DNA from 3 places in the Bradyrhizobium sp. MI1.7 genome. Region 3 is predicted to be linked to each of the others. Evidence: predicted binding sites of a transcription regulator. Region 3 holds the regulator's gene; each other region holds the start of a gene.

Evidence for each region. The regulator HrcA, encoded in region 3, represses chaperone genes, less so after heat shock. The targets are predictions, from matches to a motif close to GTTAGCACTCNCNNNNNGNGAGTGCTAAC.
Region 1: AC0L3X_RS21595 (co-chaperone GroES) is a predicted target of HrcA. The motif match lies at 6,845-6,873, and genes of this name have one in related genera.
Region 2: AC0L3X_RS19835 (co-chaperone GroES) is a predicted target of HrcA. The motif match lies at 2,947-2,975, and genes of this name have one in related genera.

What each region holds. Positions count from the first base shown of each region.
Region 1 is NZ_JBVVPO010000023.1:57,115-67,648, forward strand. Features, by position in the region: gene AC0L3X_RS21555 (LysR family transcriptional regulator) at 1-736, shown strand, start outside; gene AC0L3X_RS21560 (GIY-YIG nuclease family protein) at 879-1,166, shown strand; tRNA gene AC0L3X_RS21565 (tRNA-Phe) at 1,372-1,441, shown strand; tRNA gene AC0L3X_RS21570 (tRNA-Asn) at 1,446-1,511, shown strand; gene AC0L3X_RS21575 (slipin family protein) at 1,847-2,998, shown strand; gene lepB (signal peptidase I) at 3,162-3,908, shown strand; gene AC0L3X_RS21585 (SEL1-like repeat protein) at 4,005-4,622, opposite strand; gene groL (chaperonin GroEL) at 4,803-6,443, opposite strand; gene AC0L3X_RS21595 (co-chaperone GroES) at 6,488-6,802, opposite strand; gene AC0L3X_RS21600 (usg protein) at 7,181-7,468, shown strand; gene AC0L3X_RS21605 (cupin domain-containing protein) at 7,629-8,168, shown strand; gene AC0L3X_RS21610 (NupC/NupG family nucleoside CNT transporter) at 8,302-9,552, opposite strand; gene AC0L3X_RS21615 (MFS transporter) at 9,713-10,534, shown strand, end outside.
Region 2 is NZ_JBVVPO010000020.1:62,730-73,263, forward strand. Features, by position in the region: gene AC0L3X_RS19815 (DUF2076 domain-containing protein) at 1-42, shown strand, start outside; gene AC0L3X_RS19820 (L,D-transpeptidase family protein) at 116-931, opposite strand; gene AC0L3X_RS19825 (protein phosphatase CheZ) at 1,246-2,025, shown strand; gene AC0L3X_RS19830 (hypothetical protein) at 2,215-2,736, opposite strand; gene AC0L3X_RS19835 (co-chaperone GroES) at 3,066-3,362, shown strand; gene groL (chaperonin GroEL) at 3,471-5,102, shown strand; gene AC0L3X_RS19845 (hypothetical protein) at 5,246-6,457, shown strand; gene AC0L3X_RS19850 (META domain-containing protein) at 6,604-7,002, opposite strand; gene AC0L3X_RS19855 (L-lactate permease) at 7,245-8,909, opposite strand; gene AC0L3X_RS19860 (ABC transporter ATP-binding protein/permease) at 9,217-10,534, shown strand, end outside.
Region 3 is NZ_JBVVPO010000053.1:4,941-15,474, forward strand. Features, by position in the region: gene dnaJ (molecular chaperone DnaJ) at 1-442, opposite strand, end outside; gene dnaK (molecular chaperone DnaK) at 688-2,589, opposite strand; gene AC0L3X_RS34285 (hypothetical protein) at 2,984-3,925, shown strand; gene pncA (bifunctional nicotinamidase/pyrazinamidase) at 4,064-4,786, shown strand; gene grpE (nucleotide exchange factor GrpE) at 4,939-5,544, opposite strand; gene hrcA (heat-inducible transcriptional repressor HrcA) at 5,641-6,729, opposite strand; gene rph (ribonuclease PH) at 6,898-7,611, shown strand; gene rdgB (RdgB/HAM1 family non-canonical purine NTP pyrophosphatase) at 7,623-8,258, shown strand; gene hemW (radical SAM family heme chaperone HemW) at 8,245-9,399, shown strand; gene AC0L3X_RS34320 (penicillin-binding protein activator) at 9,501-10,534, opposite strand, start outside.

The DNA.
Region 1 (10,534 bases), on a different contig from region 3:
GCGCAGGCTGTCGCGCATCGAGCGTGCACTCGGTTTGCGTCTGTTCGAGGCGGCCGACGGCGTCCGCAGGCCGACGCGGAGTTGCGAGGCGGTGCTGGCGCATGTCGAGGCGATGGCCGCACATGCCGCCGAGATCGGTCGCGTCGGCGCGAGCCTGGCAGGTCCGGTGGGACGCCTGCGCATCGCCTCCACCAACACGTTCGCTGAGGAGGTGCTGTCGCCGCGCGCGAGCGACTTCCTGCGCGCCAATCCCGGCCTGACGCTGCAATTCCTCACCTCGAGCGAGAACGTCAAGTTCTCGCGCTGGGAAGCCGATCTCGCCATCCGGCTGCGCAAACCCGACAAGGGTGACTTCGCGATCTCCAGGCTCGGCGACGTCAAGCTTTATTATTTCGAGCCTGTTGCGACCGAGGGCGAGCCGGTGCTGTGCGCCTATCCGGACGAACTCGGTGCCATTCCCGAGATGCAATTCCTGCGCATGAAGCAAGCCCGCGCGCGCTGCGTCACCGACAACGTTCGCGTCATCCGTAACCTGATCCGCGCGCATCGGGCCGCCGGCGTGTTGCCGGAGTATGTTTGCGCGGACTTGCTCGGCGATCGCCGCCTGCGCGCCACGCTGCTGCCGAAGCGGCGCGACGCCTGGCTGCTGGTGCAGAACCACCTCAAGCGCGATCCCGCGACGCGTGTGACGATCGACTGGGTGAGGGCGTGTTTTCAGGAAACGTCGCGCGGTTGACGTCACGCTTCAGTCATTCGACAGCAAGATCTCTTGTTGCATCTTTTGGTTGAGATTGTCTTCGCGTGATTCTAACATCCGGTCGTCATTCCGGGGCGGCGCGAAGCGCCGAGCCCGGAATCCATAACCACAGGCTGGAGGAATGGCCTACTACGTCTACATCCTGGCAAGTAGGAAGTACGGCACGTTGTACATCGGTGTAACGAGCGACCTCGTTCGACGCGTCTACGAGCACAAGACCAAGATCGTCCCGGGTTTCACCAAGCGATACGGGATCGACAAGCTGGTTCTGTTCGAGACTTTCGATGACCCCGTAAGCGCAATCGCTCGCGAGAAAGAGCTCAAGAAATGGCGGCGGGATTGGAAGACGCGATTGATCGATGAACAGAATCCGAATTGGGATGATCTCTACAGCGGCATCTCCAATTAGGGCCTGTGGTTATGGATTCCGGGCTCGCGGCTTCGCCGCGCCCCGGAATGACAAACCAAAAAAAATCTCGCACCACCCCCTTGCAACCCGAACGTGCTTCGTCTATTAGCGCCCTCCTTCGCTAGGCCATGGGTTCGGGCTCTCTGAGATCCCGGCTGGCGCGAGCCGCTCTGCGGTTTCGTGTTCCGCCGAATGAAGGGCAAACGCAGGACGTAGCTCATGGAGAGCGTCGGGCTGAACACCCGAAGGCATCGGTTCGATTCCGGTCTCTTGCACAAAGGATAGCTCAGTTTGGTAGAGCAGATGACTGTTACTCATCCTGTCGCGGGTTCGAATCCCGCTCCAGCGCTCCGTTTCAGCCTGAAAAGCTGATACCTCTGACGAGGACCGGACGCGCGCTTCAGTCGCAGTCCGGCCGTTTTGCCGAAAGGCTTACCGTCCGAACCTAGACACTGTGAGACCGGCTTTGCGCCGCGGGTCGATACCGCTTGCGCTGATGCCGGGTGGCTCCGCATGACCGCTCGACACGCGTCGAGCGATCGCGCGCGTGCGCCCGTCATCATGCAAGTTCAAGCCCCGGCCCGCTGATTTCCCGGGAAGCGTCGTCCGCGTCCTCACGTCCTTTGCAAACGAAACCTGCTGTCCGGCATCCGGCCGGGCGCAAACGAAGGAGGCGTGCCATGACCTGGCACTTGCTGATGTTGAACGTGACGGTGAAGGATGGCGAGCGTGCGTTGCTCACGCGCAACGGACAGCTCGTGCGCGTGCTCGCGCCCGGCAAGCATCGCTTGTTCGATCCCCTGCACGAGCTGAAGGCCGAGGTGCTCGACGTGGTGCGCAGCGAATTCCCCGCGGATCGCTACGCGGTACTGAAGGCCGCGCGGCCTGATCTGGCCGCTGAGCTGTTCGAGGCGATCGAGACCAAGGCGGACGAGATCGCCATCGTCAGCCTCGACGGCCGGCCCGTGCATCTGATGACGCCCTGGCAGGCGCGCGTCTACTGGAAGGTCGCGACCCGCATCGATGTCGAGCGCATCGATGTTTCCGCCGATCCTCGGGTTGGCGCGCGGCACCTGACCATGATCGAGCGCAACCGCTCGACCGTCGTGATGGAAGCGGTGGTCGAGAACCACGAGGCGGGCCTGCTCTATGTCGAGGGCCGGCTCGTGGAGCGGCTTGCGCCCGGCCGGCACGCCTTCTGGACCGTCGGCCGCAAGATCGAGGTGAAGCGCCTCGACCTGCGGCCCCAGGCGGTCGAGATCACCGCGCAGGAGATGCTGACCAAGGATCGCATCGCGCTGCGGGTGACGCTGACGGCGTTCCGCAGGATCGTCGATCCCGAGCGCACGGTTGCGACCGTGCCCGACGTGGATGCGTGGCTGTACCGGCTGGTGCAGTTCGCGATCCGCGAGGCGGTGGCGGGCCGGACGCTGGACGAGGTGCTGTCTGCGAAGGCGGCGCTGGATGCGGAGCTGCGCGACTATGTGCGTGCACGCGTCGCGGAGTCCGGCATGGAGGTGACCGAGCTCGGCGTCAAGGACGTGATCCTGCCCGGCGAGATCCGGGAGCTGGTGAACAAGGTGGTGGAGGCGGAGCGGGTCGCGAAGGCGAACCTGATCCGCCGGCAGGAGGAGACCGCGGCGACGCGTTCACTCCTGAACACCGCCCGCCTGATGGAGGAGAACCCCCTGCTGCTGCGGCTCAAGGAGCTGGAGTCGCTGGAGCGGCTGGTCGAGAAGGTCGGCCGCATCGACCTCCATGCCGGCAACGGCGAGGGCCTCGATGCCCTCCTGACCCGGCTCGTGCGCCTGAAGGCGCCCGAGAGCGCATGAAGCAGAAGGGCCGCCCACGGGCGGCCCTTCACATCTCCATTGTCGACGCTTGCGATGAACGCGTGCGCGCGCCCGTGCGACCAAAACCATGAGTGGGTATTGCACGCGCGCGAAGGTTGCGTAATCTCACGGTGACGACCACAATCTCGATCATGGCAAGCGAATGACCACTCTTCAGCAAACGATCCGCCCTACGGCCCGGCCGCGGGAATGGAAAGCGATCGTCGTCCTGATCCTGTTGATCCCGGTGCTGTGGTCGCCGCCGTTCCTGTTTCGCTTCTTCCTGTATCAGCCGTTCAACATTCCTTCCGGCTCGATGACCCCGACGCTGGTCGTCGGCGACTACGTCTTCGCCGCCAAATACGCCTATGGCTACGGCCGCTATTCCTTTCCTTTCGCACCGTCCTGGATCTCGGGCCGTGTCTTTGCGGCCGAGCCCGAGCACGGTGACGTAGTCGTGTTTCGCGCGCCAAAGGACACCTCGGTCGACTACGTCAAGCGCGTGGTCGGGCTGCCCGGCGACCGCATCCAGATGCGGCAGGGACAGCTTGTCCTCAATGACAGACCGGTGACGCGCGTCGCGCTCGCAAACGGGCTCGCCGGCACCGCCTGCGGTCTGGATGGCAGCGTCAAGGTCAAGCGCTGGCGCGAGACGCTGCCCAATGGCAATTCCTACATCACCTACGACTGCGTCGAGAACGGCTACTACGACAACACCAATGTCTACACCGTGCCGCCCGGCCATTTCTTCGTGCTGGGCGACAACCGCGACAACTCGAGCGACAGCCGCGTGATGGCAACGATGGGTTTCATCCCGATGGACAACCTCGTCGGGCGGGTGACGCGGATCATCTGGTCGCTCGACGAAGACGGCGAGCCGCACATGGAGCGGCTGGGGAAGGTGTGGTGAGGGGCGCCGCCGTCATTCCGGGGGGGCGCGTAGCGCTGAGCCCGGAATTCATTCGTCCGCAAGGTTCGTTTTCCGAAGGTCGTCGGGCCGAGCCCTTCAGTCGCCAATCTCTTTCAGAAAGGCCTTCGCGTTTGCGCAGGCTTCGTCCGTGACGCCAAAGCGGCAGGATTTCGCCAAGAAACGCCGCGCCCGGGCGTTGTTCTTTTCGACGCCGATACCTTTGATCAAGTGAAATCCCATCATCGTGCATGCCCAGGGATCGTCTCGGCCGCATGCCAGTTCATACGTCCGATTGGGACAGGCATAGTCGCCGCTGTCTTCCATGCTGGCGGCAACGTTCGTACAGCCTGAAGCAACGCCGAGCTTGCAGGCCCTCAGAAACAGCGCATCGGAGAGCGGCCCGGTCTTGATCATCCGCTGGACGACGAGTGCGGCTGCGTAGCAGTCGCTCGCGTTGCCCGCCCGACAGCGATCAAGGCACTGCTCCGCCGCAGCCGAGCATCCTTCGATCGAAAAAGCAGGTGCGCCCGCGTTCGCCGGCATGGAGTCAGCGGGGCATTGCTCGGCTCGCGGAAGCCAATCCGGCCATGTCCCTTCCATCTTCCCAATCGCGTCATTGTTGTCCGCCGCGTCTACGGGCGTCGGCGCGGAAAGGCCCGCAGCGGAGATGATGACAAGGGCTGCCAGCAGCGGACGTATCTTGCGGTGCGGCATTGCAATTCTCGTCAGGGCTCCACGGGATCCTGCAGCATTAGTGATCCGAAGGATACACCTTTGAATTGTAGGTGCGCTCGCAGGTCGCCACAAGGCGTTGCATCGGGGCGCCGCCCCAAAACAAAAACCCCGGCATCGCTGCCGGGGTTTCGCATTCCGTATCGTATCTGAACGGCTGGATCAGAAGTCCATGCCGCCCATTCCGCCGCCCGGGGGCATCGCCGGACCGGCGCCGCCCTTCTTGGGCAGCTCGGCGACCATGGCTTCCGTGGTGATCAGGAGCGCGGCAACCGAGGCTGCGTTCTGGATCGCGGTACGGACCACCTTGGTCGGGTCGATGATGCCCTTGGTGACCAGGTTGACGTACTCGCCGGTCTGGGAGTCGAAGCCGTAAGCGTAGGTCTTGTTCTCCAGGATCTTGCCGACGATCACCGAACCGTCTTCACCGGCGTTGATCGCGATCTGGCGAGCGGGAGCCGACAGCGCCTTGCGCACGATCTCGACGCCGGTCTTCTGGTCGTCGTTCTTGGTGCGCAGACCCTTGAGCTGCTCGGAGGCACGGAGCAGGGCGACGCCGCCGCCCGGGACGATGCCTTCCTCGACCGCCGCGCGGGTCGCATGCATCGCGTCATCAACGCGATCCTTGCGCTCCTTCACCTCGACCTCGGTCGCGCCGCCGACGCGGATCACCGCGACGCCGCCTGCGAGCTTGGCGAGACGCTCCTGGAGCTTCTCACGGTCGTAGTCCGAGGTGGTCTCCTCGATCTGCGCCTTGATCTGGGCCACGCGCGCCTCGATGTCGGCCTTCTTGCCGGCGCCGTTGACGATCGTTGTGTTCTCCTTGTCGATCATCACCTTCTTGGCGCGACCGAGCATGTTGAGCGTGACGTTCTCGAGCTTGATGCCGAGATCTTCCGAGATCGCCTGGCCGCCGGCCAGGATCGCGATGTCCTGCAGCATGGCCTTGCGGCGATCGCCGAAGCCCGGAGCCTTGACGGCCGCGACCTTCAGACCACCGCGCAGACGGTTGACGACGAGGGTCGCGAGCGCTTCGCCCTCGACGTCCTCGGCGACGATGACCAGCGGCTTGCCGGTCTGCACCACGGCCTCGAGCAGCGGCAGCAGCTCGTTCAGCGAGGAGAGTTTCTTCTCGTTGATGAGGATGTAGGCGTCGTCCATCTCAACGCGCATCTTGTCGGCGTTGGTGACGAAGTAGGGCGAGATGTAGCCGCGGTCGAACTGCATGCCCTCGACGACGTCGAGCTCGGTCTCGAGCGACTTGGCTTCCTCGACGGTGATGACACCCTCGTTGCCGACCTTCTTCATGGCGTCGGAGAGGAACTTGCCGATTTCGGCATCGCCGTTCGCCGAGATGGTGCCGACCTGGGCGATCTCGTCGTTCGAGGTGACCTTCTTGGAGTTCTTGACGAGGTCGGCGACCACGGCTTCCACGGCCAGGTCGATACCACGCTTCAGGTCCATCGGGTTCATGCCGGCGGCAACCGACTTTGCGCCTTCACGAACGATCGCAGCCGCGAGCACGGTTGCGGTGGTGGTGCCGTCGCCGGCCGCGTCAGCCGACTTGGAGGCGACTTCGCGCACCATCTGCGCGCCCATGTTCTCGAACTTGTCGTCGAGCTCGATCTCCTTGGCGACGGTGACGCCGTCCTTGGTGATGCGGGGAGCGCCGAACGACTTGTCGAGGACGACGTTGCGGCCCTTGGGGCCGAGCGTCACCTTGACGGCGTTGGCGAGGATGTCGACGCCACGCAGCATCTTGTCGCGTGCATCGACGCCGAATTTGACTTCTTTAGCTGACATCTGGATTTTTCCTTAGGTGTTTAGCTGGTGGGGAGAGGGGGCTCTTAGGCCGCCTTCTTCTTGGAAGCGGGGACGTCGAGGACGCCCATGATGTCGCTTTCCTTCATGATCAGCAGGTCGACGTTGTCGATCTTGACCTCGGTGCCGGACCACTTGCCGAACAGCACGCGGTCGCCGACCTTCAGGTCGATCGGGATCAGCTTGCCAGCTTCGTCGCGGCCACCGGGGCCGACGGCGACGACTTCGCCCTGCGAGGGCTTTTCCTTGGCAGTGTCGGGAATGATGATGCCGCCGGCGGTCTTCTCTTCTGCGTCGATACGCTTGACCACGACGCGGTCGTGAAGCGGACGGAATTTCATGCAGTCCTCCTAAGTAGTTGCACGGTATGGGAATTTTTTGGCGTTAGCAGTCTGTGCCCGCGAGTGCTAGCACAGGCGAAGCTGAAATAGGACAGGAATTTTGCGGGGGCAAGGGCTTCTAGCAGAAAATTCGGCACTCTGAAGGCCCGGGTGCCAGAATCTCTTTACCATCGTTAACCCGCTCGGTGACCGTATTAGCACGGAGCCGTCTCTGCTGCTAAAGCATTGAATTTCAACAGCTTGTTAAACTTTTGGGCTTGAGATGGATTGTCAGTTTGCGTCACATTTCTCTCATGTGAGCGCATCAGTACCGGGTGGCTCGTAAGGCGCACACCGACCAAGCCGCCCTTTGAATGCGCTCCTGCAAAGGAGGTTGGCATGGGCTTGCGGAGTGGGGGCGTTTCCGAAGATTTCCGGAAACAGCTTTTGGGTTACGGGCTGACGACGGCGCAAATTCTCTATCGGATGCCCGATCATCCCTCGCTTCTCCAGACCTACGTCTGGCAGAACTACGACATGTTTCCGAAATTTCCGGCGCTGAAGGATTTCCTGGCGTTCTGGCAGGAGAAGCTCGACGGTCCGCTCCATTCGGTGACCGTCGCGCATTCCAAGCTGATCAAGCCGGCCGAGCTGCGCGCCGTGGATGGCGTGTTCCGGCTGCATTGAACAGCGCGCCGGCATCGTAGAGTGGGCAAAGGCGCGCTCGCGCCGTGCCCACCATCTCTCCGCGATTGCATCTGGCAATGGTGGGCACGCTTTCGCTTTGCCCGCCCTACGATATCTCGTTCTGTGCTAGCCTCCGCCCATAACAACAGGGAGGCGGCCCATGGCCAAGAAAACAAAATCGCGCAGCGCAACCCAGGCCGCGGTGAAGAAGCGGAGCGGAGCCAAGGCCGTGGCACGATCCTCGGCGCGCAAGGCGGTGAAGGCGAAGGCGCGCACGACACCGGCGAAGGCCGCTCCGAAAAAGCCCGCCCGTCCCAAGCAGCGCATCGCCATCAGCCATCACCGCGAGGAAGACTTCAAGGCCGACGGCCTGCGCGCCTACGCAAAGTATCGCGACCTCGGCATCGCCGAAGCCAGCCACGGCCTCGCGCAAGCCCACGTGATCCGCCTGCAAGGACCCTGCGATCCGAACGAGGTGTCGAAGCTGCACTTCCACGACGTCGAATTCCAGATGGTCTACGTGCTCAAGGGCTGGGTGAAGACCTACATGGACGGCCAGGGCGAGACCTTGATGAAGGAAGGCAGCGCCTGGACCCAGCCGCCGAAGATCAAGCACATGATCCTGGATTATTCGGATGACGTGGAGCTGCTGGAGGTGATCCTGCCGGCGGAGTTCAGGACGGTGGAGTTGAAGGCGTAGACGCAGTCGGGAAGGGCGCGCACGTCTCTCCGCTCGTCATTGCGAGGAGCCCTTGCGACGAAGCAATCCAGACTATCTCCGCGGAAAGATTCTGGATTGCTTCGCTTCGCTCGCAATGACGGGTGGAGAGAGCCTAACTCAACACCCCCACCACCGCGCCCATCAAACACGTCGTCAGCGTTCCCGACACGATCGATTTCAGCCCGAGCGCGTTGATCTCCTCGCGCCGCCCCGGCGCCATCACACCTAAGCCGCCGATCATGATGCCGAGGCTGGCGAAATTGGCGAAGCCGCACATTGCGTAGAGCATGATCAAGCGCGAGCGCGGATCGAGCGTATCGGGCGGCAGCTTCGAGAAGTCGACATAGGCGATCAGCTCGTTGAGCACGGTCTTGGTGCCCATCAGGCTGCCGGCGGTCACCGCCTGGTCCCAGGGCAATCCCATCAGCCAGCACACCGGCGCCATCACGAGGCCGAGCAGCCGTTGCAGCGAGATCGCGGCGCCGCCGATATTGGGCAGCAGGCCGAGGATGGCGTTGACGAGATAGACCAGCGCCACCAGCACCAGCAGCATGGCGACGATGTTGATCAGCAGTTCGATCCCCGCGCTCGTCCCCTTCACGATCGCATCCATCGGGCCGGAGACGTCCATCTCAGGATCCTCCAGCGCGCCGCCGGTGCGCTTGTCGGAAGTCTCCGGCACCATGATCAGGCTGACGAGGATCGCGGCCGGCGCGCCCAGCACCGAGGCGATGACGAAATGGGCGGCGGCATCGGGAATGAGCGGCGCCAGCAGCGTCGCGTAGAGCACCAGCACCGTGCCGGCGATGCCGGCCATGCCGCCGGTCATCACCAGGAACAATTCGCTGCGCGTCATCTGCGCCAGATACGGCCGCACGAACAGCGGTGCCTCGACCATGCCGAGGAAGATGTTGGCCGCGGTCGAGAGCCCGACCGCGCCGCCGACGCCCAGCGTCCGCTCCAGCAGCCAGGCCATGCCACGCACGACCGGCGGCAGCACGCGCCAATAGAACAAGAGCGTCGTCAGCACGCTCATGACCAGCACGATCGGCAGCGCCTGGAACGCCAGGATGAAATCGGCGCCCGGCACCTTCGCGTCGAAGGGCAGGGGACCGCCCCCGACATAGCCGAACACGAAGGAGGAGCCGGCGCGCGAGGCCGCGGAGATCGCGCCGACAGCGTCGTTGATCGCCCCAAAAGCCCGTGCGACGACGGGCACTTTCAGGAGGACAGCCGCGGTGACGAAGGTCGCGATGAGGCCAATCGCCGCCTGCCGCAGCGATACGGCGCGGCGATTCTCCGCCAACGCGAAAGCGATCAACAGCAATGCGAAAATGCCGAGTGCCGACTGCAAGCGCAGCATGGTGTCCCCAAAACCCCCAATGATTATGGTCGCGCCCGCGTTGCAAACGCAATGCCGGGAGATGACCTGAACCTCCCGCTGTTGACAAGCAGGTGCGCCTCAGTCACGCGAGGGCACGTCGACATCAGGGGGCGGACGGTCCAGGGTGACCCAAGAGGCGATGCCAGAGCAGCCAATATCAGCCAGTCCGCCGGTCAGTGCCCGCGCGCTCCTCGCCCACCGCGCTTTCCTGTTCTTCCTGCTCTCGCGCAGCCTGTCGCGCTTTTCCAGCCAGATCGCGGCGGTCGCGATCGGCTGGCAGATCTATGATCTCACCGGCTCGGCCTTCGATCTCGGCATGGTCGGCCTCGTGCAGTTCCTGCCCACCGCGCTTCTGGTGTTCGTCGCCGGCCACGCCGCCGACCGTTTCGAGCGCAAGCGCGTGGTCCAGCTCTGCCAGCTCGTGGAAGCCGCCACCGCGCTCTATCTCGCAATCATCACCTATCTCGGCCTGGTCAGCGAGGTGCAGATCTTCATCGCGACCTTCGTGCTCGGCATTGCCGGCGCCTTCGAGAGCCCGACCACCGCGGCTCTCTTGCCGCTGATCGCGCCGCAGGGATCGCTCCAGCGCGCAACCGCAGTCGCGAGCGGCGCGGGGCAGGTCGCGACCATCACGGGTCCGGCGCTCGGCGGCTTTGCCTATGCGGTCGCGCCGCATCTTGCCTTTGCCGTGATGCTGCTGTTCTGGATTCTCGGGATGATTTTGACTGGCTTCATCCGGCCGCGCCCGCAGGCGGTCTCCAAGGAGGGGACGGACGCCGACAACATCTTCGCCGGCGTCCGCTTCATCCGCAGCAATCCGGCGATCCTCGGCACCATCTCGCTCGATCTGTTTGCCGTGCTGTTCGGCGGCGTCACCGCGCTGTTGCCGATCTATGCCCGCGACATCCTCCAGACCGGCCCGATGGGGCTCGGGATCTTGCGCGCCGCGCCCGCGGTCGGT
Region 2 (10,534 bases), on a different contig from region 3:
GATTTCGGCGGCGGAGACGATGGCGGCAGCGACTACGCGTGAGGCTGCCCGATCAGCGCGACAAACAAAAACGGCCGCCCGGGAGGCGGCCGTTTTCATGTCGAGCGTCAGACGATCACATCACCACGACCTTGGTGCCGACATTGACGCGGCCGTAGAGGTCGATGACGTCCTCGTTACGCATGCGGATGCAGCCTGAGGAGACGTTGGTGCCGATGGTCCAGGGCTCGTTGGAGCCGTGGATGCGGTAGAGCGTCGAGCCAAGATACATCGCCCGCGCGCCCAGCGGGTTTTCCGGGCCGCCTTCCATGTGCCGCGGCAGGTCGGGCCGGCGCGCGATCATTTCCGCCGGCGGCGTCCAGTCCGGCCATTCGCGCTTGGCCGTGATCGACTTCACGCCGGACCAGGTGAAGCCGGGACGGCCGACGCCGATGCCGTAGCGCATCGCCCGGCCGTTGCCCTCGATCAGATAGAGGAACTTGTTCGGCGTATCGACCACGATGGTGCCGGCAGTTTCCTTGCCGCTATAGTCGACGGATTGCTTCTCGAATCTCGGATCGAACGGACGCTGGCGCGGATCGACCGCCTCCTGCTGGAGACCTGCGCCTTGCTGATATCCACCCTGCATCTGCGGCTCGCCCATCGGTGGCAGGCGGCGCTGGTCGTAATAGCCGGGCTGCTGCTGATAAACCGGCTGCCGCGGCGCGTAGGCCGGGCCGCGGCCGGGACCGTCACCGAACAGGAACTCGATGAAGCCGCCGCCCATATTCGCATTGGAGGCGACACGCACCGGCGCCGGCTGCACCTGCGGCTGGTAGAGCACCGCGGGCGGATCGTTCGGCACACTATTGTCGAAGGCGCTGGCGCTGTTCGCGCCGGCAATGAAGGTGCAAGCGCTGCCGAGCAGCGCGACAGACATTTTCTTGAACATCGACGTACTCTGTACTGTTTCGTCTAGATCCCATGCGTCGTGCAGAGCCGATGGCTGACCGGCGACCGCGACGTGGTCAATAAAGAGCAAAAGCCGTTTTGTTTGGTAAACGTATCAGCCGTTTCGATTCACCACGTCGCGAGCGAGGGTGCAATTTGGCGATCAGCGTTTATTTTCCATGAACGCCGCAGGCCCATGGTTAATCGCTTCTTTTCGCGCCGTCGCGTGCGGCCGCGCAACAGTTCCCGCTGTGAACCTCGTGTTAAATTGCTTCTGTCTACAAAGACGCGTGAGTGAGGTGGGGGGAGTTCCTGATGGCTATTCACCGCAAACGTTTTCGTGTCGAGGAGGCTATTGTCGGCGAGATGCCCAGCCCCGAAATGATTGAGGAGGCTGCGCCGATGCATAACGAGATCATGGCGGAGCTGCGTGCGATCCGCGCACAGATGGCGAAGGGCACCGTGCCCTTGTCCGGCAGCGCGGCCATGGCGGCGATCGACGCTTCCACCGCCCACGAGCTCTCCGAAGCTCGTACCATGCTCGATACTTACCGGGCGCAGATCGAGCAGTGCGAGAAGCTGAAGGTCGAGCTCGACCTCATCCACGACGCCATCGACCGCACCAAGCGCGAGATCGCGACGCTGCACGGCAAGAGCTTCGACGGCGGCGAGATGGCCAAGGTCAATGGCGAGCTCGGCGCGGTCGTCGGCGGCACCGAGCAGGCGACCCAGCAGATCCTCGAAGCCGCCGAATCGATCGACCAGGCGGCCAGCGCGATGTCCAAGGTGCAATCGGCCGACCAGCAGAAGCGGCTCGCCGACGACATCCAGGAACGCGTCATCTCGATCTTCGAAGCCTGCAACTTCCAGGACCTGACCGGCCAGCGCATCAGCAAGGTCATGACCACGATGAAGTTCATCGAGCAGCACATCAATGCGATGATGGAGATCTGGGGCGGCGTCGACGCGATCAAGGCCCATGTGCCCGCGCCGGCCGACACCCGCAGCGACGACGAAAAGCTCCTCAACGGCCCCAAGCTCGCCGGCGACGTCGGCCACGCCTCGCAGGACGACATCGACGCGCTGTTCGACTGATCGGGCGCGGCATTACGGAAAAACAAAACGCCGGCGAGAGCCGGCGTTTTTGTTTTTGGGGCCATCCCCTCCACTGTCATCGCCCGGCCTTGACCGGGCGATCCAGTATTCCAGAGGCGGCGGTGATTGAGCCGAGAGGCCGCGGCGTACTGGATGCCCCGGTCAAGCCGGGGCATGACGAAGGAGAAACTACGCCCTTGGCGCGCAGCGGACGTAGACCATGTTGCCGTAGCGGGTGGCGGCGTCCTTGTCGATGAAGCGGGTGATCAGGACGCGGCCGTCGAAGGAGACGATCTCGCGGTCCTGCTCGCCGGGGGTGGGACCCGCCGGGCCGATGTAGTTCTTGCCGCTGGGCGAGCCCTTCAGCCGCAGCTCCTGCGGCGTCGCCTGGTCGGCGAGATGCATGATCACGCCGCCGGAGGAACCGGCGGTGATCACGTAGGGATTCTTGCACTGCGCCCGGGCCGCGGCCTCGGTGCGGGCGCGGTCGGCCGGGTTCTGGAACGAGGCGAGACCCCAGCGGCCGACGATCTCGTCGGCGCGGATGCTCGCCGGCATTTCCGGGCCGGTGCCGGGCTCAGCCTCGGGCGGCGGCGAAGACGACGAGAACGACGGCAGGCTCATACCGCCGCCGCAGGCGCCAAGCAGCAGCGCCAGGCAGGAGGCGGCCGCCAGATTGGCAACCGTGCGTGCGTGAGCTGACCTGATCATGACATTCCCCCGAGCAAACCGTCCCCCAAATGAGACCCCGACCGCATCCCTCCTGCAGCCAAGCGCAAAACCGCTGTCGGAGCAATGACGTCCTTTATACGCCAGCGCGACCAATAAGTTTCTCTAGACACGATCCTATATCCGCCTCACCAATCGCTTAACCACCCTTGCTTGACAGGATCGCGGCCAAGCCATATTTCCGGGCGCACTATTAGCACTCGGAAAGCCCGATTGCTAAGCGCGCCGTTCGATCCTCGGCAAGAGGGTGGACGGACGCCGCCCCTACCCACTTCCATTCCTTCCGAAGCGAGCCTCCAAAGGGAAACGTCATGGCTAAATCCAAATTTCGTCCGCTGCATGACCGTGTCGTGGTCAAACGTATCGACGCCGAGGAAAAGACCAAGGGCGGCATCATCATTCCGGACACCGCCAAGGAAAAGCCGTCCCAGGGCGAGGTCGTCGCCGTCGGCCCCGGCGGCCGCGACGAGGCCGGCAAGCTGATCCCGATCGACCTCAAGGTCGGCGACCGCGTGCTGTTCGGCAAGTGGTCGGGCACCGAGGTCAAGATCGACAACGAAGAGCTCCTGATCATGAAGGAGTCGGACATCATGGGCGTCATGGCCTAAGGCCGTCAGCCTGAACAGCCGCTGAATGTCATGCCCGGATCGCGCGATCCGGGCATTCGGTCATTCCGCAAGCGGCAAACACATCACGAAACACGAGGGATTGAAGAAATGGCTGCCAAAGACGTCAAGTTTTCCGGAGACGCGCGCGATCGCATGCTGCGCGGCGTCGACATTCTCGCCAACGCCGTCAAGGTGACGCTCGGTCCGAAGGGCCGCAACGTCGTCATCGAGAAGAGCTTCGGCGCGCCCCGCATCACCAAGGACGGCGTCACCGTCGCCAAGGAGATCGAGCTCGAGGACAAGTTCGAGAACATGGGCGCCCAGATGCTGCGTGAGGTCGCCTCCAAGACCAACGACCTCGCCGGCGACGGCACCACCACCGCGACCGTGCTGGCCCAGGCCATCGTGCGCGAAGGCGCCAAGGCGGTTGCCGCCGGCATGAACCCGATGGACCTCAAGCGCGGCATCGACATCGCGGTTGCAGCGGTGATCAAGGACATTGAAAAGCGCGCCAAGCCGGTCGCCGCCTCCTCCGAGGTCGCCCAGGTCGGCACCATCTCGGCCAACGGCGATGCCGCCATCGGCAAGATGATCGCCCAGGCGATGCAGAAGGTCGGCAACGAGGGCGTCATCACCGTCGAGGAGAACAAGTCACTCGACACCGAGGTCGACATCGTCGAGGGCATGAAGTTCGACCGCGGCTATCTGTCGCCCTACTTCGTCACCAACGCCGAGAAGATGACCGCCGAGCTCGAGGACGCCTACATCCTCCTGCACGAGAAGAAGCTGTCCGGCCTGCAGGCCATGCTGCCGGTGCTGGAAGCCGTGGTGCAGTCGGGCAAGCCGCTCGTCATCATCGCCGAGGACGTCGAGGGCGAGGCGCTGGCCACCCTGGTCGTCAACCGCCTGCGTGGCGGCCTGAAGGTCGCCGCCGTCAAGGCGCCGGGCTTCGGCGACCGCCGCAAGGCCATGCTCGAGGACCTCGCGATCCTCACCGGCGGCCAGCTCATCTCCGAGGACCTCGGCATGAAGCTCGAGAACGTCACGGTGAAGATGCTCGGTCGCGCCGGCAAGGTCGTGATCGACAAGGAGAACACCACGATCGTCAAGGGCGCCGGCAAGAAGCCGGAGATCGAGGCCCGCGTCGGCCAGATCAAGGCCCAGATCGAGGAGACCACCTCGGACTACGACCGTGAGAAGCTCCAGGAGCGCCTCGCCAAGCTCGCCGGCGGCGTCGCGGTGATCCGCGTCGGCGGCGCGACCGAGATCGAGGTCAAGGAGAAGAAGGACCGCGTCGAGGACGCGCTCAACGCCACCCGCGCCGCGGTGCAGGAAGGCATCGTCCCCGGCGGCGGCGTCGCGCTGCTGCGCGCCAAGAAGGCGGTGGGCCGTCTCACCAACGCCAATGCCGACGTCCAGGCCGGCATCAACATCGTGCTGAAGGCGCTGGAAGCCCCGATCCGCCAGATCTCCGAGAACGCGGGCGTGGAAGGCTCGATCGTGGTCGGCAAGATCCTGGAGAACAAGTCCGAGACCTTCGGCTTCGACGCCCAGAACGAGGACTATGTCGACATGGTCGAGAAGGGCATCATCGATCCCGCCAAGGTGGTCCGCACCGCGCTGCAGGACGCCTCGTCCGTGGCCGGCCTGCTGGTGACCACCGAGGCCATGGTCGCCGAAACGCCGAAGAAGGAAGCTCCGCCCGCCATGCCGGGCGGCGGCGGCATGGGCGGCTTCTAAGCCTCCGTTCCGTTACAATGTTGCGAAGGCCGCCTCCGGGCGGCCTTCTTTTTTGCCGACCCTGCCCCTTCTGCTTTCCAATTCAACCGGCGGCCAAAACCCACTACGGTGGCGCGCCGATTCGATTGCGCGAGGATTCATCGATGCGTGCGCTTCTGGTTTGTTCGACAGCCCTTTTGGCGGCCCTGCTTGCCGTCTCGCCCGATGTCGCATCGGCCCAGATGAAGCTGTCGCCGAAGGCCGCGGCGCCGGGCGGGACGGAGACCCGCTATTTCACCTCGATCGACGGCCTGATGGACGGCAATGCCGACGTGATCCTGAAGGAGACGCGGCAGGGCAAGACGGTGACGGCGGCCGTGCTCGACGTCTGCTATCCCGTCGCAAAGAATTCCGACCGCAAGGACCGCTTCGTCGTCAATCTCCAGGTCGCGGGCCAGAACCTGACGGGCACGACGCAGAGCCTCGGCGAGAAGGCGCCCGTCACCGTCAAGCTGCTGCGCAAACAGTCCGGCGACACGTTCGAGTTCCGCGGCCAGATCGCGATCGGCCAGGCCGTGACCGAGGTCACCTCGCCCGACAATTCCGATCTCAGCGAGAAGGAATTTCAGGACAACCAGACCTCCGACGACGGCATCACGCCGCAGCCGAAGGATTTCACCGACGTCTCTCCGGAAGCGATCGCGGTCAAGGTCAAGCTGGATGCGGCGACCGAGTTCCTGAAGAGCCTGAAGGGCCAGGACGTCGAGGTGACGCTGGCGAGCCTGACCGTCGGCTGCGACGCGCTGCGTGCCGGCGAGCAGACCATCAACATGTCGGTCGATCCGGAACGCGCCGGCGCGCTGCTGGCGAAGTTCAAGGCGATGCCCGGCGTCACCGCGGCGGGCTGGACCGCGGGCATGACCGAGATGGACCGCACCATCCGCTTTCCCGCAGCCGACTGGCGCGACGGCGACAAGATCAGCCGTGACAAGCTCGCCTCAGCCGTCGCCGGCGTGATGAGCCGGACGCTTGCGGCAAAGCAGGTCTCGCACAGCTTCAACCCGGCCACCGGCAAGCTCAAGCTCGTCTTCAAGCGACCGAACCAGGATTTTCCGGCACTCGAGCTCACCGACACGATCGAGGTTGCAGGCCTCATCTCGCCCGACAAGCCCGGCACGACCGACAAACTGATGCTTTGGATCGGCAGCCCCTCGACCACGACCGCCGATGAGAGCAGCGGCGCCAAGCTCAATCTCTCGGACGACGCTTCGGCCGACGAGGAAGGCGATCAGCCCGACGACAACGGCTCGATCGAGGCCCTCGCGAAAGAGCTGAAAGGCCAGCGCTGGGACGCCGACAAGTCGGTGTGGAAGTAGGCTCTCGTGCCCCGGACGCAGCGCAGCACGTCAGTGATGCGCTGCTGAGCCGGGGCCCAGAGGCCGCAAGCGAAGTCGCCGATCGAGTCTGGGTCCCGGCTCTGCGCAGCAGCGTTGCACGCTGCAGCGCGTCCGGGACACGAGACCTAATTCCCCGTCGTGCGAAAGCGCAGCGGCTTGGGACCGATCAGTGTCAGTACGTCGCCCTGACGCTTCCAGGTCTCGACGCTGCTGAGCGACGCGACGAGTTCGTCGTCGGCCTGCGCCCTGGCCGGCGGACAGGAACGGTCCTGGATCTGGCCGGGGACGAAGATCACCGTGTTGCCGGCGACCGAGAACTGGCCCTTGCCGCCCTTGCACCAGAGCTCCAGCACGACTTCGCCATTGTCGCCGATCTCGATGTTCGGAATCCGCTTCGATCCCGGCTGCGGCAGGGCCTCCAGCGTCATCTCGGTACCGAACGGAAAACCGTCCTCTGCACGCGCCAGCGTGGACATCGCGAGCATTGCAACCGCCAAACACGCCATCTGCTTTAGCGAAACCATGAGACCTCTCGACCGACCTGATTTGCGGCACCTTCTATAAGACGGCGGCGCCGTTGAGAAGGTTCGCGGAGGCTAAAGCGCGATGAGATTGGGACGAATCGTCATCGTGCTTCAGCTTGTTGTTTGAGCATGATTTTTTCGGAAAACCGCTTCGCACTTTTCCGGATCATGCTTTAGATGCAAAAATCCCCGCAAGGCGGCGAAGCCCTGCGGGGATTTGCGTTGAAGCGTGGCGTGGTCTGCTACTTCAGCACCATCGCCGTGAACGGCCAGACATAGGCCTGCAACGTCACGAACAGGCCGACCAGAGAGGCCAGCACGATCGAGTGCCAGAACACGAAGCGCAGGATCGTGCCCTCATGGCCGTACCAGTTGGTGGCAGTGGAGGCGACGACGATCGATTGCGCGTCGATCATCTTGCCCATCACGCCGCCGGACGAGTTGGCCGCGGCCATCAGGATCGGCGACAGGCCGAGTTGCTCGGACGTGATCTTTTGGAGATTGCCGAACAGCACGTTGGAAGCGGTGTCCGACCCCGTCAGCGCCACGCCGAGCCAGCCCAGCAGCGTGCCGAAGAAGGGATAGAGCACGCCGGTTGCGGCAAAGGCGAGGCCGAGCGTTGCGTCGACGCCGGAGAGCCGCGTCAGCGTGCCGATTGCGAGCATCGCCGAGATCGTGATCAGCGAGATCGCGCAGAGCCGTATGGTGCGGCCGTATTGGATCAGCAGCCTGCCGGGACCGACGCCCATCAGGAAGCCTGAGATGATTGCGGCGATCAACATGCCCGTGCCGGTGAACGAGAGATAGGTGAAGCCGAACACCGCGCTCTCTTTGGTCGGCCCTGGCGCGACCGGCGGCATCTTGTTGATCATCTGATGCAGCTCGGGAACGGGATAGTTCCAGGTGAAGATCGAGTTCGCCCAGGTCTTGAAGCCGCCGTTGCCCCAGACCAGCATCACGATGCAGACGATGATCCATGGCAGCAGCGCGCTGAAGAGCTCGCTCTGCGTCAGCGGCGTCTTATCGAGCGGCTTGGCCGCGGCCATCGTGGCGGCCGATTCATCGCGGCCGCGCAGCGCCGGCGACAGCCAGAGCTGCCTCGGTTGCCAGACCTTCAGGAACAGGATCAGCGCGCCCATAGAGATCAGCGACGCCCCGATGTCGACAATCCAGGGATTGATGAAGTTCGAGATCACGAATTGCGGGACCGCAAACGACACACCGGTGACGAGGATCGCCGGCCAGACATCCTTCATGCCCTTCCAACCTGCGAAGGCCCACACCACCCAGAACGGCACGATCAGAGAGAAGATCGGCAACTGCCGTCCGACCATCGCGCCGAGGATGTAGGGATCAAGCCCGGTGACCGAGGCAAGACCCTGGATCGGCGTGCCCAGCGCGCCAAAAGCGACCGGCGCGGTATTGGCGATCAGCGACAGGCCGGAGGCCGCGAGCGGCGAGAAGCCGAGCCCGATCAGCACGGCGCCCGTGATGGCGACCGGCGTGCCGAAGCCCGAGGCTCCCTCAAAGAACGCGCCGAAGGAGAACGCGATCAGCAGCAATTGCAGCCGCCGGTCCTCGGTGACGCCGCCGACCGCGCGCTTGAGCAGCTCGAAGCGCCCGGTGGTCACCGTCACCTGGTAGAGGAAGATGACGTTGAGAACGATCCAGCCGATCGGGAAGAAGCCGGTCACGATGCCGAGGATCGAGGCGCGGATCGACATGTTCGCCGGCATGGTGAACACGAAGATCGTGATCAGGTTGGCCACGATCACGGCGATGATTGCAGCAATATGGGCCTGGACGCGACCGCTCGCGATCAGGATCAGCAGCGTGACGACGGGTATTGCCGCTGCGATCGTCGACAGCACCGGACTGTGCAGCGGGTCATAGACTTGATTCCACATGGTCTTCCTCCCCCACGCCTGTTGCGGCAGGCGGCCCGCGTGGACAGCCGAGCCTGCTTGACGCTGGAAGCGATAACCCCCGAGCTGGACGCGAATTCCTCGCGAGTGCGGCGGTTCCCGTCCGCTCACAAGCCCGCGAAGTCCCGGAGGCCCCCACCCCGCGCCGTTGTACCCATGCTAGGGTTGCAAGCTGCGACAAGCCAACGCAAATTGCTGAACTTGCGACTTTAGTCTAAGCGCTTTCTGCCGTTGCCACAGCCATTTGGCCTATGGGCGTTGTGCACATCCCCTCAGGAGACAGAGCTCTGTGAAGAACATCAGCGCCACGCTCGCGATCGTCTGGCGAATCGCCGCCCCCTATTTCCGATCGGAGGACAAGTGGGTCGGCCGCGGCCTGCTCGCCGCCGTGATCGCGATCGAGCTGGCGCTGGTCGCGATCGACGTGCTGGTGAACCAGTGGCAGAACCGGTTCTACAGCGCGCTCCAGAACAGCGACTGGGACGCCTTCGTCACGCAGATCTGGATCTTCATCGGCCTCGCCTTCACGGCGATCGCGCTGGCGGTCTACAAGCTGTACCTGAACCAGTGGCTCCAGATCCGCTGGCGGCAGTGGCTCACCCAACACTATCTCCGCGAATGGCTCGACGGCTCGACGCATTACCGCATGCAGCTCAAGGGCGATGCGGCCGACAACCCGGACCAGCGCATCACCGACGACGTCAAGAACTTCGTCGAGCAGACCCTGACGATCGGACTGGGCCTGCTCTCGTCGATCGTGACGCTGTTCTCCTTCGTGATCATCCTCTGGGGCCTGTCCAACGCCGCGCCGCTGCACCTGTTCGGCACCGATCTCATGATCCCCGGCTACCTGTGCTGGGGCGCGCTGATCTACGCGATCTTCGGCACCGCGTTGACGCACTGGATCGGCGCCCCGCTGGTCAATCTCAATTTCGAGCAGCAGCGCTATGAGGCCGACTTCCGCTTCAACCTCGTCCGCGTCCGCGAGAATTCCGAGCAGATCGCGCTGCTCAAGGGCGAGGGTGCCGAACGCGGCGGTCTCTTCCGTCGCTTTGGCTTCGTGATCGGCAATTGGTACGCCATCATGAGCCGGACCAAGCGCCTCACTGCGTTCACGGCGAGCTATCAGCAGGCTGCCGTGATCTTTCCCTACGTGCTGGTGGCGCCAGCCTTCTTCGCCAAGAAGATCCAGCTCGGCGACATGATGCAGACGGCATCGGCCTTCTCGAGCGTCCAGGGTGCGCTGTCGTTCTTCGTGGTGGCCTACCGGGCGCTGGCGGAATGGCGCGCGATCGTCGCCCGTCTCGACGGCTTCGAGATGTCGGTGGCCTCGGCCGCACACCCGCCGACGCATGAGCCGACCATCGGCCTTGCACCATCTGGCAGCACGACGGCGATCGCGCTCAAGCAGCTGCTCGTGAAGCTACCGAACGGTGCGCCTCTGGTCGCAGCCGATGCCTTCACGATCCAACCGGCGGAGCGGGTCTTGGTGACCGGGCCGTCGGGCTCCGGCAAGTCGACGCTTTTCCGGGCCATCGCCGGCGTCTGGCCGTTCGGCACCGGCACCATCGCCATACCCGGGAAATCGAAGCTGATGATGCTACCGC
Region 3 (10,534 bases):
CCTCGCAGGTGACCGAGACCGGAATCTCGATCTGCGCGGTCTTGCCGCCAAAGGCTTCCTCGAGCGTGATTTCCATGTTGTAGCGCAGGTCGGCGCCACGCTCGCGGCCGCCGCGGCCGCGCTGCCCGGCCATGCCGAACAGGTCTTCGAAGATGTCGGAGAAGGAGGAGGCGAAGCCCGCACCGAAACCGGCGCCGCCGCCGCCCTGCTCGAAGGCCGCATGGCCGAAGCGATCATAGGCCGCGCGCTTGTCCTTGTCCTTGAGGACCTCGTAGGCCTCGTTGATTTCCTTGAACTTGACTTCGCTGGTGTCGTCCCCGGGGTTGCGGTCCGGGTGGAATTTCATCGCAAGCTTGCGGAAGGACGATTTCAGGACGGAATCGTCGGCAGTGCGTTCGACTTCGAGCGTTTCGTAATAGCAGCGCTTGGTGGACGTGGACATGTTGAACTCGGTCTATCCAATCGCGATTCAAGTCGGAGCGGAACAACGTCGCCAGGAGACGATATAGGCAGCCCTTTGCTTCGCGGCAGAGGGCGGCACGGCGACGTTCATCATAACGGCTGGGAATTGATCGATCGTAACGGGGACACACCCCGCCGAGCCCGACACGACGGCCTCCCCCGTGAGGGGGGAGGCCGGTAGCGCGTGTGGGGTCCAAGCCGTCCGCATCATCACCCTCTTGGGGATCAGGCGGACTTCTTGTTGTTCTTGTCGTCGTCGACTTCGGTGAATTCCGCGTCGACGACGTCGTCCTTGGCCGCATCCTTCTTGGCGTCGGCCTCGGCCTGCTGCTTGTACATGGCCTCGCCGAGCTTCATCGAAGCCTGGGCCAGCGTCTGGGTCTTGGCCTTGATCGCCTCGGCATCGTCGCCCTTCAGCGCTTCCTTGAGGTCGCTGACGGCATCCTCGATGGCGCGGCGCTCGGGCTCGGCGACCTTCGAACCGTGCTCGGCGAGAGCCTTTTCGGTCGAGTGCACCAGGCCATCCGCCTCGTTCTTGGCGGTGACGGCCTCGCGGCGCTTCTTGTCCGCCTCGGCGTTGGCCTCGGCGTCCTTGACCATCTTCTCGATGTCGGCTTCCGACAGGCCGCCGGAGGCCTGGATGCGGATCTGCTGCTCCTTGGCCGTGGCCTTGTCCTTGGCCGAGACGTTGACGATGCCGTTGGCGTCGATGTCGAAGGTCACCTCGATCTGCGGCATGCCGCGCGGAGCCGGCGGAATGCCCATCAGGTCGAACTGGCCGAGCATCTTGTTGTCGGCCGCCATTTCACGCTCGCCCTGGAAGACGCGGATGGTGACCGCGTTCTGGTTGTCCTCGGCAGTCGAGAACACCTGGCTCTTCTTGGTCGGGATCGTGGTGTTGCGGTCGATGATGCGGGTGAACACGCCGCCCAGCGTCTCGATGCCCAGCGACAGCGGGGTCACGTCGAGCAGCAGCACGTCCTTGACGTCGCCCTGGAGCACGCCGGCCTGGATCGCGGCACCGATCGCCACGACTTCGTCCGGGTTGACGCCCTTGTGCGGCTCCTTGCCGAACAGCTGCTTCACGACTTCCTGGACCTTCGGCATGCGCGACATGCCGCCGACCAGAACGACTTCGCCGATCTCACCGGCGGTGACGCCGGCATCCTTCAGCGCCTTGCGGCAGGGCTCGACCGTCTTCTGGACGAGGTCGTCGACCAGCGCCTCGAACTTGGCGCGGGTGAGCTTCATCGTCAGATGCTTGGGGCCGGTCTGGTCCGCGGTGATGAAGGGCAGGTTGATCTCGGTCTGCGTCGTCGACGACAGCTCGATCTTGGCCTTTTCAGCGGCTTCCTTCAGGCGCTGCAACGCGAGCTTGTCGTTGCGCAGGTTGATGCCCTGCTCCTTCTGGAACTCGTCGGCCAGATAACCCACGAGGCGCATGTCGAAGTCTTCGCCGCCGAGGAAGGTGTCGCCGTTGGTCGACTTCACCTCGAACACGCCGTCGCCGATTTCGAGAATGGAGATATCGAACGTGCCGCCGCCGAGATCGTACACGGCGATCGTGCCGGTCTTGGTCTTGTCCAGACCATAGGCGAGCGCGGCCGCGGTCGGCTCGTTGATGATGCGCAGCACTTCAAGGCCCGCGATCTTGCCGGCGTCCTTGGTCGCCTGGCGCTGGGCGTCGTTGAAGTAAGCGGGAACGGTGATGACGGCCTGGTCGACCTTCTGGCCGAGATGGGCTTCCGCGGTCTCCTTCATCTTCTGCAGGATGAACGCAGACACCTGCGAGGGCGAGTAGGTCTGGCCGTCGGCCTCGACCCAGGCGTCGCCGTTGGAAGCCTTCACGATCTTGTACGGAACGAGCTTCTTGTCCTTCTCGACCATCGGGTCGTCGTAGCGGCGGCCGATGAGGCGCTTCACTGCGAAGAACGTACGCTCGGGATTGGTAACGGCCTGGCGCTTGGCAGGCTGGCCGACGAGGCGCTCACCGTCGTCCGTCACGGCGACGATCGAAGGCGTCGTGCGCATGCCTTCGGAATTCTCGATGACTTTGGCGTTCTTGCCATCCATCACGGCGACGCACGAATTCGTGGTGCCGAGGTCGATCCCAATGACCTTTCCCATGGTCCTGATATCCTTGTTTTTGCGGCAGGTTGGCTGGGCCCAAGAGGCACCCGCTCCAAACCCCCTAAGATCAAACATCCGCGATATTGCGATGGTTGACGCTCATATAGGAGGGGGGGAGGGGCCCGCAAGGACCGAACGCAAGTTTCGGCCATGAAAACATTGGGTTTTGGAAGATCATATCCGGGCTCAACCGCCCTTGCGGGTGATGAATTATTAACAGGTTCAGGCGTCAGCCGGCCCCCGCCACCGTGATCTGCCCGCCCTGTTACCGGCGGGCCAAACCCGTTAAAAGGCGGGCGGCCGGACCGCCGCCATCAAGGCGGCTTTGCGCGACAAAGCGGCCCAATGGCCGACCATCGAACGGCCTCAATGTGAACCAATCAGAGTGCCCATGAAGCTCATTCGCCCCCTCGCCGCGCTCGCCGTCCTCGTCGCCACAGCGCTTCCGGCCTTTGCGGCCGATGCCGTTTTCCCGCCCGGCCTGCGCCTCGGCATGGTGCCGCTGGTCGGCCTGAGCACGGCCAAGACGTTTCCGGGCTTCGAGAGCGAGGACGGCAGCGTCAAGGTGCTGATCACCGAGCTGCCGCCGGCGGCCTATGGGGAGGTCGTGAGCGCCTTCAATTCCAATCCCGGCGGCACCGCCGGCGTCAAGCAGGACAAGATCGAGACCCCCGCGGGTCTTGCCTATTTCACCATGGAAAGCGGCAAGGCCGGCGAGACGCCGGTGAAGCGCTACTCGATGATCGTGCCGGGCGCCGGTTTCTCCGGCTATGTCGCGGTGCAGATCCCGGAGAACGCAACCAAGATCTACACCGACGAGGCGGTGCGGCAGATGTTTGCGAGCGCCGTCACCCGCAAGCAGGTCTCGGCCGAAGAGCAGATCGGGCTGATGCCGTTCAAGATCACCGATCTCGCCGATTTCAAGGACATCCGCACCCTGGCGCCGGGCTCCAGCATCATCCTGGCCGACGGCAATGAGAGTTCGGGCTATGAATCCAAGCCGTTCATGATCCTCGGCCTGATCGGCGCCACCCCGCAGCAGGCCGACGACCGCGCCCGCTTTGCCCAGGAGGCCGCGCTCCAGATCCCCGGCGTGCGCGAATCCCGCGTCACCATGTCGGAGCCGATCCGCATCAACGGCCAGCAGGGTTTCGAGACCCGGATCGACGGCGTCAGCGGCAAGGACAAGACGCCCGTGACCGTGGTGCAGTGGATCCGCTTCTCGAGCGGCGGCGCCTCGCTGCGCATCATCGCCAGCGCCCCGCGCGACCAGTGGTCGGCCGCCTTCACCCGCTTCCGCGCTGTGCGCGACGGCATCCAGCCCAAGGGTTAGTCTCAAGGGTTAGTCTCAAGGGTTAGTCCAAGGGTTAGCCCAAGCGCTGGACAGAGCCGGCTGCATTTTCGGGCTTCTGTTCGTATACGAACGGAACTAGGCTTCCTTCCATTGGATCATCCTGGAGGGAGGCGAACGATGCTTGATCGACGACAAATCCTCGCGGCGCTTGGGACAAGCGCTCTCGTAGCCCTTGCTCCAACCGCGCTCCTTGCGGCCGCATCGATCAAGCCGGACGATGCCTCCGCGCTGCTCGTGATCGACGTGCAAAACTGCTTCCTGCCCGGCGGCAGCCTCGCCGTGAAGGAAGGCGAGCAGGTCGTTCCCGTCATCAACAAGATGGCGAAAGCCTTTGCGAACGTGGTGATGACCCAGGACTGGCACACGCCAGGCCACATTTCATTTGCGTCGGTGCACTCCGGCAAGAAGCCGTTCGAGACCGTCGATCTCCCCTACGGCAAGCAGGTGCTGTGGCCCGACCATTGCGTGCAGGGCACCGACGGCGCCGCGCTGTCGAAGGATCTTGCGATTCCGCATGCCGAGCTCATCATCCGCAAGGGTTTTCACAAGGACGTCGACAGCTATTCGGCCTTCCTCGAAGCCGACGGCAAGACCTCGACGGGCCTCGCCGGTTACCTGAAGGGCCGCAAGATCAAGCGCGTCTTCGTCGCCGGCCTCGCGACAGACTTCTGCGTCGCCTGGACCGCGCTCGATGCGCGCAAGGCGGGCTTCGAGGTCTATGTGGTGGAGGACGCCTGCCGCGGCATCGACACGCAGGGTTCGCTCGCAAAAGCCTGGGCCGACATGGCCAAGGCCGGCGTGAAGCGGATTCAGTCCGCGGATATCGCGGTGAGCGCGTAAGCGGCACGAAAAGCTGCCAAACCCTCATCCTGAGGAGCGTGCTCCTTAGCACGCGTCTCGAAGGATGAAGGCCGAGCTGCAACAGCCGGGCCTGCATGGTTCGAGACGGCGCTGACGCGCCTCCTCACCATGAGGATCAACCAGTGCGCCGCTCAGTTCACTTCGTTGCTGTTCGCAGCCGGTGCAGCCTTCGTGCCGCCCTTGGCGACACCGACCAGCGCCGGGCGCAGCACGCGCTCGCCGATGGTGTAGCCGGCCTGCATGACCTGCACGACGGTGCCCGCAGGCACCGACGCATCCGGCACCTCGTACATCGCCTGCTGGAAGTTCGGGTCGAACTTCTGGCCCTGCGGATCGAACTTCTTGACGCCGTGCTTTTCCAGCGCATTGAGCAGCGAGCGCTCGGTGAGCTCGACGCCCTCGATCAGCGAGGTCAGGCCGGGATCGGCCGCGGCACGGGCCTCGGCCGGAACGGCATCGAGCGCACGCTGGAGATTGTCGGCGATGTCGAGCACGTCGCGGGCAAAGCCGGTGATGCCGTAGAGGCGGGCGTCGGCGACCTCCTTGGTGGTGCGCTTGCGCAGATTTTCCATCTCGGCCAGCGTCCGCAGCATGCGGTCACGCGCCTCGGCGGCTTCCTTCTGCAACAGCTCGACCGAGCCGGGCTCCGGATCGTCGGGCATGATGTAGGGTTTTGACACCACGGGCTCGTCGGTCGGTGGGGTAGTGTCGTCGGGCTGCCGGTCTCGATCGGTCATCGGCTCTCTTCTCGAACTCGTCTCAAGGGATTGTTGGCCCGGATATCGTGCCTAAGCTCACGAAAATCAAGCGCCCGTGATCGGAGGAAACGCCGGTCAGCCCCCCAGGAGGCGGCTGACGATGCGCGCGGCGTAGTCCACGGTCGGGATTACGCGGGCATAATTCAGCCGCGTCGGCCCGATCACGCCCAAAACGCCGACGATGTGGCCGGCGGCATCCCGATAGGGTGAGATGATGGTGGAGGAGCCTGACAAGGAAAACAGTTTGTTCTCCGAGCCGATGAAGATCCGCACGCCCTCGGCGGTCTCGGCGCGTCCCAGAAGGTCGATCACGCCGCGCTTGGTCTCGAGATCGTCGAACAGCAGGCGAACGCGCTCCAGATCCTCCAGCGCGTGCAGATCCTCGAGCAGGTTGGCGTGGCCGCGAACGATCAGCTGGCGGTCCTCGTTCTCGCCGCCGGACCAGCTCGCAATACCGGCCGAAATCACCTTCTGCGTCAGTTGGTCGAGTTCGGCGCGGGCTTCGCCGAGCGCGGTTTCGAGCTCGAGCCGCGCCTCGGCCAGCGTGCGGCCGCGAATCCGCGCATTGAGGAAATTACCGGCTTCCGTGAGCGCCGAGGAGGGAACTCCCGGCGGCAGCGACAACACGCGGTTTTCGACCTGACCGTCCTCGCCGACCAGGATCACCAGCGCCTTTTCGGGTTCCAGCCGGACGAATTCGATGTGTTTCAGCCGCGCATTGGATTTCGGGGTCAACACGACCGCTGCGGCGCGGGTGAGACCGGACAGCCGCGTCAGCGCCTCCGACAGCGCCGCCTCGACCGATTGGGCGTGACCCACCGACGTCAACTGGCTCTGGATCGACTGCCGCTCGGCGTCATTGAGGTCGCCGACCTGCATCAGGGCGTCGACGAAGAAGCGTAAGCCCAGTTCCGTCGGCAATCGGCCGGCGGAGGTGTGGGGCGCATAGATCAGGCCGAGCTGTTCCAGGTCGGCCATGACGTTGCGGACCGAGGCCGGCGACAGCGGCATCGCGATCAGCCGCGAAATATTGCGCGACCCGACCGGCTCGCCGGTCGCGAGATAGCTTTCGACAATTTGACGAAAGATGTCGCGGGAACGCTCGTTGAGCTGGGCGAGGCCTGCGCGCGGCGCGATCAGATGGATCGGATCGTGATGGGCCACGGACGGTAACTCCTCTCAGACGCTTATAATTTGTCCATCCCGGAGGGTTCTGACAAGCGTGGCGTTTGCGGGGTGGAAAACTGGGGGTGAAAAAGCCTTGCCGCCCACCCTCACCCCACCTACAAGCACCGCGAATAGCCCTTTTCCGAGAGTTTTGGAGGATTTCCCATGCGGCCAAGCCGCCGTGCGCCCGACGAATTGCGCCCCGTGACGCTGGAGCGCGGCGTGGTCAAATATGCGGAAGGCTCCTGCCTGGTGAAATTCGGCGACACCCATGTGCTGGTCACCGCCACGCTGGAAGACCGCCTGCCGCCGTGGCTGAAGGGCCAAGGCCGCGGCTGGGTCACCGCCGAATACGGCATGCTACCACGCGCGACCTCCGAACGCACCCGCCGCGAGGCCTCCGCGGGTAAACAAAGCGGCCGTACCGTCGAGATTCAGCGCCTGATCGGCCGCTCGCTTCGTACCATCGTCGATCTCGAAGCGCTCGGTGAGCGCCAGATCACGGTCGATTGCGACGTGCTCCAGGCCGACGGCGGCACGCGCACGGCCTCGATCACCGGTGCCTGGGTCGCGCTCGCCGATTGCATCAACTGGATGAAGGCGCGCAACATGATCAAGGCCAAGGTGCTGCGCGACAACGTCGCCGCGATCTCCTGCGGCATCTACAACGGCACGCCCGTGCTCGACCTCGACTATGCCGAGGATTCGGAAGCCCAGACCGACGCCAATTTCGTCCTGACCGGCGATGGCCGCATCATCGAGGTGCAGGGCACCGCGGAACGCGAACCGTTCACACAAGACGAATTCCTCGCGCTGATGGCGCTGGCCCAGAAGGGCATTGCCCGTCTCGTGGACTTGCAGAAACTGGCCGTCGCGTAGTCAATAGGCCCATGCACCGCCGAATCACCGAAAAGCTCGTCATCGCGACCCACAATCCCGGCAAGCTCGCCGAGATGAAGGAGCTGCTCGCGCCTCACGGCATCGAGGCGGTGTCGGCCGGTGAGCTCGGCCTGCCCGAGCCCGACGAGACCGGCAACGATTTCCGCAGCAATGCCGCGATCAAGGCGATCGCGGCGGCGCAGGCGACCAAGCTTCCCTCCTTCGCCGACGATTCCGGCATAGTGGTCGACGCGCTCGATGGCGCGCCCGGCATCTACAGCGCGCGCTGGGCCGGTCCAGCAAAGGATTTTACCGCCGCGATGGCGCAGATCGAGCGCCTGTTGCAGGAGCGCGGCGCCACCACGCCCGACAAGCGCACCGCGCATTTCGTATCCGCGCTCTGCGTCGCCTGGCCCGACGATCATCTCGAAGAGGTCGAGGCGCGCGTCGACGGCACCTTGGCCTGGCCGCCGCGCGGCACCGCCGGCTTCGGCTATGATCCGATGTTCCTGCCCAATGGCCACGATCGCACGTTCGGCGAGATGACCAGTATCGAGAAGCACGGCCTGCCGCCGCTTGGCCTCGGCCTGTCGCATCGCGCCCGCGCCTTCGTGAAACTGGCGGAGATCTGCCTTGAGCCGCGCTAAGCAAGCTTTCGGCGTCTATGTACACTGGCCGTTCTGCCTGTCGAAGTGCCCCTATTGCGACTTCAACAGCCACGTCCGCCACGCCGCGATCGACGAGACGCGCTTCGCTTCAGCTTTCGCGCGCGAAATCGAAACGACCGCACAGCGTGCGCCCGGGCGTGAAGTCACCTCGATCTTCCTCGGCGGCGGCACGCCTTCACTGATGCAGCCCGCGACCGTCGGCGCGGTGCTCGATGCCATCGGCAAGCACTGGCACGTCGCCAGCGATGTCGAGGTCACGCTCGAGGCAAACCCGACCAGCGTCGAAGCCACGCGTTTTGCCGGCTATCGCGCCGCCGGCGTCAACCGCGTCTCGCTCGGCGTGCAGGCACTCGACGATGCCTCGCTGAAAGCGCTGGGCCGGATGCACAGCGCCCGCGAAGCGCTCGACGCTGTCGCCATCGCGCGCCGCTCGTTCGACCGCTACTCCTTCGACCTGATCTACGCACGCCCCGACCAGACACCGGCGATGTGGGCCGACGAGCTGCGTCTCGCGATCGATGAAGCCGCGGAGCATCTGTCGCTCTATCAATTGACGATCGAGGAAGGCACGCCGTTCTTCGGCCTGCACCAGGCCGGCAAATTGAAGACGCCGGACGAAGCCGTCGCGCGCGCGCTCTATGACGTCACGCAGGAGACCTGCGACAAGCTCGGCCTGCCCGCTTACGAGATTTCAAATCACGCGCGGCGCGGCGCCGAGTGCCGGCACAATCTGGTGTATTGGCGCGGCGATGAATATGCCGGCATCGGCCCCGGTGCCCATGGCCGCCTCGACATCGACGGGATCAGGCACGCCACCGCCACCGAGAAGCGCCCCGAAGCCTGGCTGATGCGGGTCGAAACCAACGGCCACGGCAACGTCACCGACGATCTCCTCAACAGCGAGGAGCGCGCCGACGAATTTCTGCTGATGGGGCTCCGCCTCGCCGAGGGCATCGACCCCGAGCGCTACAGCGCGCTGTCGGGCCGCCCGCTTGATCCCAAGCGCATCGCGCTGTTGCGCGAGGAGGGCGCGATCATCGTGGATGCGACGGGGCGCTTGCGGGTCACGAGCAGCGGATTTCCGGTGCTTGATGCAGTGGTCGCGGATCTGGCGGCATAGCGAGCTGCCGTAGCCCGGATGGAGCGCAGCGCAATCCGGGTTCTATCCGAGTGGCGAAAGCGTCCCGGATTACGCTGCGCTCCATCCGGACTACGAAGCCATCAAGCCCCAAAACTCTTCGGCGAGCCCGCGACCGCCACGCCACCACCTGTCGTCACCTTCATCACCGCTAACCCACGCTCATTCGTGCCATCGGCGCGGAAGCGGAACAGGCCGTCGATGCCGGCGAAGCCGGAAGGGTTGGTGAGCACATCCGGCGAGAAGCGCGTCGGGCCCTGCGTGCGCGCGAGCGCGGCGACGAGGGCGACCGCGTCATAGGCGAGCGTCGCGGTGCGGATCGGCTCGGCACCGTATTTGGTGCGATAGCGGCCGGAGAAGGCGCGGAAGCCGGCCGGGTCCGGCGCGGCGTAGAGACCGCCTTGCAAGTTTGCATTGGCATAGACGCGCGGATTGTCCCACAGGCCGGTGCCGAGCAGCTGGATGTTGCGCAAATTCGCGCCTGCGGCCGTCATCGCATCGGCCACCGCGACGACGGCATCGCCGTCATCGGCGATGAACAGCGCATCCGCGCTGCCGAGCTGCTGCGCCACGGTGCGTGCCGGCGTCGCGCGATCGGCGCCGTATTTCTCGAAGGCGACAATGCGGCCGCCGCGCCGCGGCACCGCCGCCTTCACCGCGGCCTCGACGACATTGCCATAGGCATTGTCGGGCACGAGCACGGCGACGGAACGTTTTCCGATGCTGGCGGAATATTCGACTATGCGGTTGACGTCGGACTCCGGCAGGAAGCTCAGCAGAAAGACGCCGCGGCCGGCGATGCTGGAATCGGTCGAGAACGCGATCACCGAGATGCCGCGCGTACGCGCGACCTGCGCCACCGCCGGCACCGACTGCGCGAACAGCGGGCCCAGGATGATCTCGGCGCCCTCGTCGACCGCCTGCTGCGCGCCCGCCTGGGCGCCTTGCGGGCTGCCGTTGTCGTCCTTGATCAGGAGCTGGATGTTGGGATTCTGGAACTCGGCCAGCGCCATCTCGGCGGCGTTGCGCATCGACTGCGCGGCAAGGCCGGCATTGCCGGCGGCCGAGAGCGGCAGGATCACGGCAACCTTCACCCCGCCGCTGCCGGCGGTGGTGG